One region of the Shewanella sp. 0m-8 genome, then DNA from elsewhere that is predicted to be linked to it. Evidence: predicted binding sites of a transcription regulator. Region 1 holds the regulator's gene; each other region holds the start of a gene.
The links. Region 1 encodes sigma-54, which starts transcription at its own class of promoters, with help from an activator protein. Its sites were predicted from a motif close to GTTGGCACGNNNNTNGNNT; they were not measured.

Region 1 (3,327 bases):
GGTCTTTAAATCATTTACCTTTTGTGTAAAAAATAAATAACTTAAAGACCTGAGTAGTTAGCTATTGGGTAATGACTTGATATAGCTCTGATTCATTGCTGGTCTTTCTCAACTGCTTAACCACCGCTTTATCGTTGAGTTTTTCAGCCATACAAGACAGTGTTGCTAAATGTTGCTCACACTGATCAGATGGCACCAATAAAGCAAATAGAATATCGACAGGCTGCTTATCGAATGAGTCAAATGGGATAGGAACTTCACATTTAACCAATACTGCAACTGGACGTTCTATATTCGACAGCCTTCCATGAGGAATCGCTATACCATTACCTATTCCCGTGCTACCCATTTTCTCTCGTGCCAAGAGACTTTCAAAGATCTCTTGTGAAGAAAGGGTTGGGTACTGGACAGCGGCAATGTCACTGATTAACTCCAGTACTTTTTTCTTACTGCCCGGAGTGGCGCAGGTAGTGCACTCCGGCTGCAGGATGGTACTTAGTTCCATCGTTAGTGTTTAGTCAGCTTCTCTTTGTGTTTAATAACCTGACGATCTAGTTTATCGATCAGGGAGTCTATTGCAGCATACATATCTGCATGTTCCGAAATAGCAAATACTTCCCCTTTTTTAAGGTGAATTTTAGCTTCGGCAATCTGCTGCATTTTTTGTACATTCAAAATAACGTGCACATTATTGATCTGATCGAAATGTCGTTCAAGCTTTGTAAATTTCTCTTCTACATAACCGCGTAGTGAATCGGTGATTTCGATGTGATGTCCTGTCAGGTTGATTTGCATTATCGATCCTCCATGTGCCTAATTTTGAGTTATAAACTCTTACGTTGGTTTGAGGGCGGGATCAGCATCGCTTCTCGATATTTTGCAATCGTACGTCTAGCAACTTTAATCCCTTGTTCAGCCAGAAGCTGGGCCATTTTGCTATCGCTTAACGGTTTCCTCTGGTTTTCAGCTGCGACTAATTTCTTAATAAATGCCCTAATTGCTGTCGATGAGCATTCTCCGCCATCGTCGGTACCCACATGGCTTGAGAAGAAATATTTTAGTTCAAAAATGCCCCTTGGGGTGTGCATGTACTTCTGTGTGGTAACACGTGAAATGGTAGATTCATGCATTTCAACAGCTTCGGCAATGTCATTGAGTACCATAGGTTTCATGGCTTCTTCACCGAACTCAAAAAAGCCTTGCTGGAATTTGACGATACAGTTTGTCACTTTCAATAAGGTGTCGTTGCGGCTTTCCAGGCTCTTTATAAACCACTTAGCTTCTTGCAGGTGGCCACGGATAAATTGACCGTCGGCCTGATTCGTTGTGCTACGCGCCATTGATGCGTAATGCTGATTAACATTAATCTTAGGCATATAGTCAGGATTTAGCTCTACCACCCAGCGACCTTTTTTCTTGCTGACAGACACGTCGGGAATGACGTATTCATCTTTACTGCGTGCAATGGCAAGCCCAGGTCTTGGGTTAAGAGTTTGGATCAGTGTGATCGCCTCACGTAAATCATCCTCTTTGAGTTTGGTTTTACGCATTAACTGCCTAAAATCACGCCCCGCAATAAGGTCTAAATAGTCTTTAATCAGTAATCTTGCATTTTCAATGTGCGGTGTATCTGCGGCATATTGTGCTAGCTGGATAAGTAGGCATTCACTTAAGTTGCGGGCGGCAACACCGATAGGATCAAAATGTTGAATTCGTTTTAAAACGGCTTCGACTTCATCGAGTTCAGTTTCAGGATCGCCCATCGCTTCGAGAATTTCGTCACAGCTCTGGGTTAAATAACCTCGTTCATCGATCGCATCAATAATCGCGGTGGCGATAGCAAGATCGTTATCTGAAAATGGGGTGAGGTTCTTTTGCCACTCAAGATGCTCATATAAGCCTTCGCTAGTCTCGCCTTGGAATGGCATGTCATCTTCACGACTTACGCCTGAGCTAGCATTAGAGGAAACGGTGTAGACTTCATCCCAAGTGGTATCCATAGGCAGGTCATCGGGCATGGAATCTTGGGTGAGGGCTTCGGAGGTGTCAACGCTTGCGCTATCTTGGGTGAGTTCACTATTAGAGTCATTTACAGAGTGATCTTCATCGTTGATCATATCGCCATCTGACTGCTCTTCATCTAGCTCCAGTAACGGATTAGAATCTAATGCTTGTTGGATCTCTTGTTGCAGCTCTAAAGAAGACAGTTGTAACAGGCGAATGGCCTGTTGTAACTGGGGAGTCATAGTGAGCTGTTGACCCATTTTGAGCTGGAGTGACGCTTTCATTTTACCGCTATTCCCTACACTGTAGTTAAACGTTAAAGCTCGTTGAACTGGCGAAGGTTGCTCAAAAACTCAACACGTTGATTTTTTTGGAAATAATTCCATATTGAGTTTTTCAGCTTCCATACTGTGAATTAACTATAGCCTGAATTGTTCACCTAAGTACACCGCTCGAACCTGTTGGTTGTCCAAGATTTCGGCAGGTGTACCTTCAGCAATCAGATTTCCGTGGCTTACTATGTAAGCACGCTCACAAACGTCCAAAGTTTCGCGAACATTATGATCGGTGATCAGTACGCCCAGACCGCGACTCTTAAGTTGTTCAATAATTTTTTTAATATCGATAACTGAAATGGGGTCAACACCCGCGAACGGCTCATCTAACAAGATAAACTTTGGATTAGCTGCGAGTGCCCGAGCAATTTCTACCCGGCGGCGTTCGCCTCCAGACAATGCCATACCTTGGCTGTCACGAATGTGAGTGATATGAAACTCTTCGAGTAGATGCTCAAGTTGTTCTTCACGTTGCTCGTTATTGATGTCATGACGAGTCTGTAAGACGGCCATGATGTTGTCACGTACTGACAGCTTTCTAAAAATACTGGCTTCCTGAGGTAGGTAACCGATACCTTTACGGGCGCGTAAATGCATAGGATCGAGCGTAAGATCGTCATCATCAATAAAGATCTTACCCTTATCACTCTGTACTAGGCCAACCACCATGTAGAATGTCGTTGTTTTACCTGCACCGTTTGGGCCAAGCAAACCAACAATCTGACCTGTCTTTACGGTTAAGCTAACATCTTGTACGACGGCACGATTTTTATAGCTCTTAGCAAGATTGACCGCTTTTAAGGTGATTTGGTTCATTGCTGTTCCTGCTTTTTCGCTGGCGATTCTGGTTTCTCTTCCTGATAGGTTTCAGGCTGAATAATGGTGATAACTCTGTCATCGCCCTTGCCAGTACTTTCTGCAATAAGCTGTTGCAAACTGATGTTGTATTTAATGCGGTTACCTGTGACCTGGCTACCGTCTTGCGCTA
Region 2 (3,327 bases), on a different contig from region 1:
ATCACTTACGAGTGGTTAGCGGGTCACTCAGAGGATTACAAGCTGTAGTAAAGCTCGAATTCTACTGGGTGAGTTGTTTGGTTGATGCGCTCAACATCAGCAGACTTAAGGGCGATGTAAGAGTCGATAAAGTCGTTAGTGAATACGTCGCCACGAGTTAGGAACTCACGGTCAGCGTCTAGACACTCAAGTGCGTTTTCTAGTGAAGTGGCAACTGTTGGGATTTCTGCTGCTTCTTCAGCTGGAAGATCGTATAGATCTTTATCCATTGCTTCACCTGGGTGGATCTTGTTCTGGATACCGTCAAGGCCAGCCATTAGCATTGCAGAGAACGCTAAGTATGGGTTAGCCACTGGGTCACCAAAACGGATTTCGATACGACGACCTTTTGCACTTGGTACCACTGGGATACGGATAGAAGCAGAGCGGTTAGCTGCTGAGTAAGCAAGCATAACAGGCGCTTCGAAGTGTGGTACAAGACGCTTGTATGAGTTTGTCGATGGGTTAGCAAATGCGTTAATTGCACGCGCATGCTTAATCACACCACCGATGTAGAATAGAGCTGTTTCGCTCAATCCACCGTACTTGTCACCTGCGAACAAGTTAACGCCATCTTTCGCAAGAGACTGATGCACGTGCATACCGCTACCGTTGTCGCCAACGATTGGCTTAGGCATAAATGTCGCTGTCTTGTTGTAAGCGTGGGCCACGTTGTGAACAACATACTTAAGTACCTGAACTTCATCGGCCTTAAGTGTTAGTGAGTTGAAACGTGTCGCGATCTCGTTTTGGCCCGCTGTAGCAACTTCATGGTGATGCGCTTCAACAACTTGACCCATCTCTTCTAGCACTAAACACATAGCACTACGGATGTCTTGTGAAGAGTCTACTGGTGCTACTGGGAAGTAACCACCTTTCACGCCTGGACGGTGACCCTTGTTGCCACCATCGTAGCTAGTACCTGAGTTCCAAGCTGCTTCTTCAGCATCAACCTTGTAGAAACAACCAGACATGTCAGCGCCGAACTTAACATCGTCAAATAGGAAGAATTCTGGCTCAGGACCTACCAATACGGTGTCAGCAATACCTGTTGAACGTAGGTAGTCTTCTGCTTTTTTAGCAATAGAGCGTGGATCACGGTTGTAACCGGTCATTGTGCCAGGGTTTAGGATGTCACAACGAATGTTAGCAGTAGTTTCTGCCGTGAAAGGGTCAAGTACAAAACTTGCAGGATCTGGCATCAATACCATGTCTGATTCATTAATGCCTTTCCAACCTTGGATTGAAGAACCGTCAAACATTTTACCGTCTTCAAAAAAGTCAGCATCGACTTGGTGAGTTGGAATGGTTACGTGCTGCTCTTTACCTATCGTATCGGTAAAACGTAAATCAACAAACTTAACTTCTAATTCTTTTAGTTGTTGTAAAACTGATTCTGCTGACATTCTAAAGTCTCCGAGTAGGGTAAAGGGGCGTCCCTTTGTTTTATCTTTAATATTTAGCGCTTAATGCGATTCTGGCATTCTTAAAGCGAGACTTATGCCAAATTTGTAACTAACTGATAATTAGGGGTTATAATATTTTTATTCTCGATACCGACATCCTTGTTGCACCGTAATGGTGCGCTGGATGGATCGAGATGGTGCACGCGCTATAACAGTGCAGCCGCTATTTTCCCTGTAATCAACTGTTGGCGTCTCGCTAAAAATCGTTACACAGAATAACTAAGCAATGAGTACTTTTATAGGGGGGAGGTCAAGCAAATAACATTAGATTTTCAATAAGTGTTATTAGGATTAAGGACAGTCATGTTTTTTGTTTTTTTGTGAAGAGAATATCCGTTGTTTTCTAGCGGAATTTGAGGCTTAAAATAGCTTTAAAAGGTGAAAATGATGAATTTAAGGAGGAGTGTTTGTCTAGGATGACCTAATAGTGTCACACAACTAAAGTATAAAAAAGTGTGTAAAAAGCAGACGTTAAGGCAAAAAAAATCAATGCGAAAGAGTTATTTTTAACGATTGGTTAAAAATAATCCTGTGAGATAACGCTGAGCTAGAGTAGAATGTCACGCTTTTTATTGCAACTACTATACTAGATTGGTTTTAGTCGTTGGCAGTAACCCCCCCTATATATTATACCGATGGTAAGAGGTTTAGCCGTGTTAGAGAATTTACGTAACATCGCCATTATTGCACACGTTGACCATGGTAAGACTACCTTGGTTGATAAGTTGCTGGCGCAGTCAGGAACCCTTGAGTCTCGAGGAGAAGCCACTGAGCGGGTGATGGATTCAAATGATCTTGAAAAGGAACGTGGTATCACGATTCTGGCCAAGAACACTGCCATCAAGTGGAACGATTACCGTATCAACATCGTTGATACCCCAGGTCACGCCGATTTCGGTGGTGAGGTAGAGCGTGTTCTATCTATGGTTGACTCAGTATTACTACTAGTTGACGCTGTGGATGGTCCAATGCCACAGACTCGCTTCGTGACTAAGAAAGCTTTTGCTCAAGGTCTTAAGCCAATCGTTGTTATTAACAAGATTGACCGTCCTGGCGCACGTCCTGATTGGGTTATTGACCAAGTATTTGACTTGTTCGACAACCTAGGCGCTACCGATGAGCAGCTAGATTTCCCAATCGTTTATGCTTCTGCACTAAACGGTTTTGCAACATTAGATCCAGACGAAACTAGCGCAGATATGACGCCACTTTTCGAAACGATCGTTGAAAAAGTTTCTTCACCAGATGCTGATGCTGAAGGTGATTTCCAGATGCAAATCTCTCAAATCGACTACAACTCATACGTGGGTGTTATCGGTATTGGTCGTATCAAGCGTGGTAGTGTTAAGACTAACCAACAAGTTACTGTACTTGGCGCTGACGGCAAGAAACGTAACGGTAAAATCGGCCAGGTATTAGGTTACATGGGTCTAGAGCGTCACGAAGTTACAGATGCTAACGCTGGTGACATCGTTGCGATTACTGGTCTTGGCCAGTTACAGATTTCTGACACAATTTGTGCCCCTACTAACGTAGAAGCATTACCTCCATTGTCTGTTGATGAACCAACACTAACAATGACATTCCAGGTAAACACTTCTCCGTTTGCGGGTAAAGAAGGTAAGTACGTAACCTCACGTAACATCCTTGAGCGTCTACAACAAGAGCTAGTACACAACGTAGCATTGCGCGTTGAAGAAACTGACAGCCCAGATCGTTTCCGCGTATCAGGCCGTGGTGAGCTTCACCTTTCAATCTTGATTGAAAACATGCGTCGTGAAGGTTACGAGCTAGCTGTTTCTCGTCCAGAAGTTATCGTTAA
Region 3 (3,327 bases), on a different contig from region 1:
AAAGACCCGAATAGACAACAGCTCAGTGGTTAGCCATAGCGCAGCTCATGAAGACAGTCAGTTTGTGTTTAGCTCAGGTTGGTATTACTCGGGTGACGGTGAAAAACAGGCGCTTAAACTCAGCATTCAAAAAACAACCGGTGATATCACCCAGTCTTGGCAAGATGAACACCCTATGGTCGCGGTCGGATTTGCACAATTGCAGCAGTTACTGCAGCCTTACTTTGAAGTGCATATCCTTGAACATGACTACGACAGGCTGACGCCTTGGGATGGCATTTCAGGCAACGCTATTTTTGCCTGTGTGAAAATCTAGTCATCGCGATAATATTCGCCGCGCAGTATTATTTGAGCAAACTTAAATGAAAAATGATCCTGCGCGTAAAGCAGAACGTGAATAGATAAAGTGCATGCTCAAAGCCCCATCGTAAACAACCTACTTAGCTTAAGCTTGTTTAATCTAGCGAAATTTTATTTTAGATACTGAAACGTTTAAGACGGTAGTGCTTATTGAATTGCATATACAAAGGAGTGTATATGGTCTCCCCACAGGGACTCGAACCCCGATCGATCGCTTAGGAGGCGACTGCTCTATCCTGTTGAGCTATAGGGAGACGATGCTGATTATACTGGTTTTACACTAGATGAAAAGAGCTGATGAAAAGTCTTTAAATTTAGTTGCTTAATAAATGTTCTGCGGCTGAGCATTTTGCAGGCTAATCCCATTTATTTAGTGATTAACCTGCAATTTACGCCAGTAATGTTAGCCAGTCATTTTAGTGCAGGCTTAAGCCTGCTCCAGTTATAGCTTTATCGCCAAGTCATTAATTTGAATATTGAGCGATGCGGCGATGCCATCTAATACCGCTGTAGCACTTTCTTCTGTCACTTGATCTATGGTGATGGTCGCTTTACTTTTTCCTGCCACCGCGCGCATGTTATCGAGTCTATCGGGCATATTTTGCTGCAATACTAGTTGAAGCGTGTCACCGACTCGAATGCCGTGGCGTCTGCCTAGGTTGAGGATAATCCTATCGGCCTGTTTAGATACCACCTGACCGAGTAGTGGGCGGCAATTTAAGCTGTTATCTAAATCATTGCTAACTTGAGCCAAAATTTGATCAATTACCTGGCCGTAGTCAGAACTCCAGAAACTGGTGCTATTAGAGTTAACCGTTTGCTGGCGCTTAAACTCCCATTCTGCCGCTTGGCTGTATTGTTGACTCCAGACTTTCTCGCCGCTAATACCATGAAAGAGCGATACTCGAATTTGAAAATTACGCATGGGGTCGTTGTCCCACAGCCCAAGGGTACTGGTGAAATCTTCAGTTGATATATCGATGATCTCTGGCAGCAGAATATATTGGCTGTCTGTTATCTCACTCAACCAGCTAGGTAAGCGATAGCCACGCACATCAATTAAAGCTTGGTCTATGTCTAAACGCTCATTGGCATGGGTCAGTGGAAAGCTACTGTTAGAGTGTTGCTCTAGCGTGAAGGCTAAACGCTCTGACAGGTTTTGCTCGAACAGACCAATATTGCCGACTCTAAGCTGGGTTCTGTCTTTGATTAATGCCTGGGGGATTAAAATGGCCGCTTTAAGCTGGCTACTTTGGCAAGTGTCGTTGAGCGGTTCAATGATATCGATACGAACATTGACGGTGATTTCATTGTTTTCAATACGCTCACTGATAAGTTCAACATTTTGGCTTTGCGCCTGATGTGCCATGGCAAAAGTGTCATTGATTAATTGGCCGTTACTGACGGTTTGTTGGCTACTAAAGCGTGCACCGGACTGTAACGTGGCATAACTTACGGCTTGGTGAATGGCGTTTTCTCTTGCTTGAGTGACGTTGTTATCGGTAATTTTTGCTTGGCCACTGGCAGTGATCCACTTGGCTTGTGCTGGCAGCGTGACAACGGATGACATTAAGCACACGAGTGCTGTGATTGAATATAGCGCTGGTTTCATCTTACCTGTCCAGTTTTCGAGAAATTGATGGCATGGTTATTGTGCATAGTTACTCTGCATATTTGTTTGACATAGCTTTTTGCATAGCTTTGTGCCGGATAACTGACAAACCTGCCTTTTAGCAATGAGTTAAGCAATTAACGTGCCTGTATCGGCAGATTTGTGGCTATCCTTTAGCAGGAGTACTCGATGATTTTTTATTAACAGCTGTGTAGAAGAGGACACTGAGCTAGATCTGAGAAGTTTAGGGCCAAAATAGATAAAGTTTTGGGCTGCTTTGCCGATATGAATTTAATAGCATTTATGCGTACGGATAAGGTCGGAACGATTACTGCAACTCGTTGTAGTGATTAACGTCTGATAGGAAGTTTAAACATGTATAAGCCCATTATTTTTCTATCTTTACTGCTGACTATCGGCTGTGCAAGCACCGAGGGCGATAATCCCGCTGAGCAGCAGATGGCTAACGGTTATGGTTTGCCGCATACCGCTGCGATAAATCATTTGTCTCAACAGATGGCCAATGAACTGGTTCGGCAAAACGACAGCTTGCGCCCAAATCAGCCATTGCTGGTGGCAACCCCGGTATTGGTATCAGATATGACATCGACCAATGCGCTTGCTTTGCAATATCAACAAGGTTTGATTGCGGCGTTACATGATCATCAGTTCAATTTAGTTGATATTAATGTCAGTGATGCCCTTAAGGTCACTGCTGATGGTGAGTTTATTATGAGTCGTGATTGGCAGCAATTGTCCTCAGACTTACCGGTTGAGAATGTGGTGGTTTCGACGATGAGTTTATCGACCCAAGGGGTGGCAATTAATAGCCGAATCGTCAATGTGACTAATAACCGTGTGGTATCGGCGGCGCAAGGTTTTGTTAATGCCGCTGCGATGCCTGGTTATATTCGCGTTTCAGAAAAGGTAGTGTCAGAAAATGGGTTACTTTATCGCAATAACCAAGGCGGGCTGCAATCGGTGAAAATAGTAGGGGATAAATAGATGAAAGCCGTTCTTTTATGTGCCGCGTTAACCCTTTGTGCATGCTCGGCACAAGACCGCTATGTGCAGTATGAAACAGAGGCGCCACGCTCTTTTCCCAAGTTGAGCGCAACCGGTTATGCACCGCTGGACACTCAACCTGCAGCTGAACATTCTCAGCGTGTATTAATGGCAATGCAAGCCTCGAAAATTGCGGCGTATCGTGAACTTGCAGAGCAGGTTTATGGTCAACAATTGAGTGCAAGTAGCCAGATGAGTGACTGGATGTTATCTAGTGATGAAATTCAAGCGTCTGTATCGGGCGTTATTCGTGGTGCTAAAATAGTAAAAAGTTATCCTGCTGGTGAGCA
Region 4 (3,327 bases), on a different contig from region 1:
CGAACGCAGGTTTATACCTTAGCATCAACACAAACACAAGCAAGCTATGGTTTATGCTGATACTAAATAACGGCAACTAATGGCAACTACAGGCTTAAATGCTTGTTTACCGCTGCGGCTAACTCATCAGGGTTAAACTTAGCGATAAAATCGTTAGCCCCCACCTTTTGCACCATCGCCTGATTAAACACACCGCTTAATGAAGTGTGTAATACCACTTTAATGTTTCTTAGCTTAGGATCATCACGAATTTCTGCGGTTAAGGTATAACCATCCATCTCTGGCATTTCAATGTCAGAAATAATCAATGGGATCTCAGTTGATACGTCATCAAGCTCTGCCGATATCGCCCGCAGTTTATTCAACGCTTCTCTACCGTCTTTGGCTGTATCTATTTGTAAATCGAGCGAAGTGAGCGCGCGAATAATTTGCTTACGAGCGACCGATGAGTCATCAATCACCATAATGTGGTAATGCTTATCACGGTCAATCGTTAAGGCATCATCCAGCTCTTTACTGGTGTTAGTGTTAACGGGTGAAATTTCATCAAGAATTCTCTCAACATCTAAAATCTCAACTAATTCGTTTTCAATTTCAGTCACCGCGGTCAGATAAGAGGATTTGCCCGCCCCTTGTGGTGGCGGCATAATGGCTTCCCAGTTCATATTAATAATTCGCTCAACTGAACTGACCAAGAAGCCCTGCACACTGCGGTTATATTCTGAGATAATAATGAAGCTGTTTTCAATATTCTCGATTGGACGACCACCGGTTGCCGCACTCAAGTCAATCACCGAAATCATCATACCGCGAACATGAGCAACGCCGCGCACCTTGGAGTTCAATTTTGGTAAGTTTGTTAAAGGTGGACACTGCAACACCTCTTTGACTTTAAAAACATTAATACCAAATCGTTGACGTCCATTTAGCTTAAATAACAATAATTCTAGGCGGTTTTGTCCAACCAATTGAGTCCGTTTATTGACTGATTCGAGAATATTCGACATACATTTTTTGCCTTGTACCTACTCATGTAGGCGATATCTATTTCAATTTAATTAGTGTGTGTAAATAGTCTTTATAATTTGGCTACACTCGGTGTATTTCACACAAGGTTTGACGCCATATTTCACACAACCATCACTTTTAGGCACATTAATTGCTTACTTGGAGCTATCCAAGCGAGTACGGCCTTTTCAGTCAAACTAATGACGCCAACCAATCCAAAAGGATAAAGATGACTGCAGTTCAGCACATAACACAATATTGTCGCATATTAGCGAATCAAGCCACTGCATTCATTATGAAAATCTACTTTTGCATCATTTTAGTTGTACTTTTGACCCCAATGGCGGCAACTGCCACTACAGCTGCCAGTATTCCATCTGTATCGACCATTTCTCAATTAGCTATAGCGGCTATTGAAGAAAAAATTGAAGCGCCTGATAAGGCAAAGATTAATATCAGCCCTCAGAGCCTAGATACGCGTGTCAACTTACCCAACTGCTACTTACCCATCACCGCCGAAATCGCCAGCGATCGTGCTATCCGCCGTAACAATACAGTTAAAATTAGCTGCAACAGTCCAGATTTAAGTTATCCCTGGCAGATGTTCTTATCGGTAAGAGTGGAGATCCTGTACCCTGTTGTAGTCGCAAAATCGACCATGGGGCCGGGTGATCTGTTATCTAGAGACGATATTGCACTCGAATATATTGAGCAAACCACTTTGCGGGGCCAACAGTTTGAAAGTATCTCCGAAGTGATAGGGGCGAGATTAAAACGACGTGTCGCACCGGGGCACCCCATTTTTGCCAACCAACTCTGTATTGTGTGTAAAGGCGATAGCGTGTCGATATATGCGCGCTCTGACAATTTTGAAATTAAAACCGTTGGTGAAGCACTGCATGATGGCAACGTGGGTGATAAAGTTCGCATAAAAAATAGCCACTCCCATAAAAAACTCGATGCTCGCGTCACTGGCGTTGGCCAAGTCGAAGTAAGAATGTAAGAATGTACGAATAGAAGAATGTAAAAAGTCCTAAAGTAACCAGTGATGCTGCCGATAGCATGGGTAAGAAACTCTTTTTTAACTGTTGGATTTCAAAATGGCTATTGATATTAAACAAGTAAACCCTCACGCCAATACGCGAATTAGTACGGGTGCGAGTACCAAAGCAACATCAGCACAAACTGCGCCAACAACACCCACTCCCGCCGCACAGAAAGGCGACTCGGTGTCGATTACCGCACAGGCTCAACAGATCCAAAATGTACAAACTAAGATGGCTGACATGCCAGAAATAGACCAAAAGAAAGTAGACGAAATTAAAGCCGCAATTGCCGAAGGGCGTTACAAAATCGATCCAGATAAGCTTGCAAGTAACATCGCAAACTTTGAAAATGATCTTAAAGATTTAAAGTAAGCGCTATGTGCTAGCTTATGTGCAAAGTAGGACATAACGGGTCAAAGCAGCGAACTCAATAGAGCGAAAATTAACAAGGCCATTATGACAAATTTATCTCAACTCCTTAGCTCACAACACCAAGTGTTGACTGAGCTAAACGCGGTTATTAGCCAAGAAAAACAAGCCTTGCATGCTCAGCAAGCCGATGTTTTGTTGTCGTTAGCCAGCACTAAGGCAAACCTATTGGCTAGCCTTAAACAAAATGATGAGATGATTGCCGTTCAGCCTGATCTAGCCTTATTAAAAACCGATCCTACATTATCTACACAAGTGACCGACACCAAAGTCTTATTAGCCGAGTGCCAACAACTCAATGCTGAAAATGAGTCACTGATTGAATTAAGTTTAGCCAGCTTAAATCGATTCTCACAAGCGCTACAGGTAAGCCGAAATGCGTCGAGCCTAACTTACGATGGCAAAGGAAAAACCTCTAGTATTTCAACGCTTGGAAATAATTTAAAAGCTTAACGGTTTTAAATAAAGGACGCTTCGCTGCGAGGACGTGACTTTGTCTCAATTGAATGTCACTTCGAGAGCGTCGCGTTGCGACTTCTAGATCCTAGGTTAAAGCTAAGACAGGAAACGCGAAGACGAACGGCCTTCGGCCTTACGGCACATGACTGTTTAATTTAATTGAAGGTCACTACAGAACGCTTAGCTTATACAAAAGCAAAGAGCCTAGACATTACAGAGCCCACCGTAACAACTAACATAACGTATCATCGCAATTGTAGCTTGAGCTGTAGCTTGGGCTTTAGCCCATCAAAGCTTACGTATCACTTCAAAACTGACGGCATAAAGGCCGACCTACTTTATAAAGAAGGTACGAGGAAAGGCAGGTACTAGGTTAAAGCTAAGA

Region 2: a site for sigma-54 is predicted at 1,529-1,547, ahead of glnA (glutamate--ammonia ligase). Genes of this name have one in related genera too.
Region 3: a site for sigma-54 is predicted at 2,104-2,122, ahead of ACVBIO_RS03080 (flagellar assembly protein FlgT). Genes of this name have one in related genera too.
Region 4: a site for sigma-54 is predicted at 1,147-1,165, ahead of flgA (flagellar basal body P-ring formation chaperone FlgA). Genes of this name have one in related genera too.

The regions. Positions count from the first base shown of each region.
Region 1 is NZ_JBRIMB010000028.1:43,756-47,082, forward strand. It holds gene ptsN (PTS IIA-like nitrogen regulatory protein PtsN) at 62-505, opposite strand; gene hpf (ribosome hibernation promoting factor) at 508-795, opposite strand; gene ACVBIO_RS13780 (RNA polymerase factor sigma-54) at 825-2,288, opposite strand; gene lptB (LPS export ABC transporter ATP-binding protein) at 2,424-3,155, opposite strand; gene lptA (lipopolysaccharide transport periplasmic protein LptA) at 3,152-3,327, opposite strand, start outside.
Region 2 is NZ_JBRIMB010000011.1:77,114-80,440, forward strand. It holds gene glnA (glutamate--ammonia ligase) at 36-1,445, opposite strand; gene typA (translational GTPase TypA) at 2,159-3,327, shown strand, end outside.
Region 3 is NZ_JBRIMB010000004.1:50,399-53,725, reverse strand. It holds gene ACVBIO_RS03090 (class I SAM-dependent DNA methyltransferase) at 1-316, shown strand, start outside; tRNA gene ACVBIO_RS03085 (tRNA-Arg) at 539-614, opposite strand; gene ACVBIO_RS03080 (flagellar assembly protein FlgT) at 803-1,972, opposite strand; gene ACVBIO_RS03075 (FlgO family outer membrane protein) at 2,348-2,977, shown strand; gene ACVBIO_RS03070 (LPP20 family lipoprotein) at 2,978-3,327, shown strand, end outside.
Region 4 is NZ_JBRIMB010000004.1:46,663-49,989, forward strand. It holds gene ACVBIO_RS03050 (chemotaxis protein CheV) at 87-1,007, opposite strand; gene flgA (flagellar basal body P-ring formation chaperone FlgA) at 1,304-2,011, shown strand; gene flgM (flagellar biosynthesis anti-sigma factor FlgM) at 2,109-2,426, shown strand; gene ACVBIO_RS03065 (flagella synthesis protein FlgN) at 2,511-2,936, shown strand.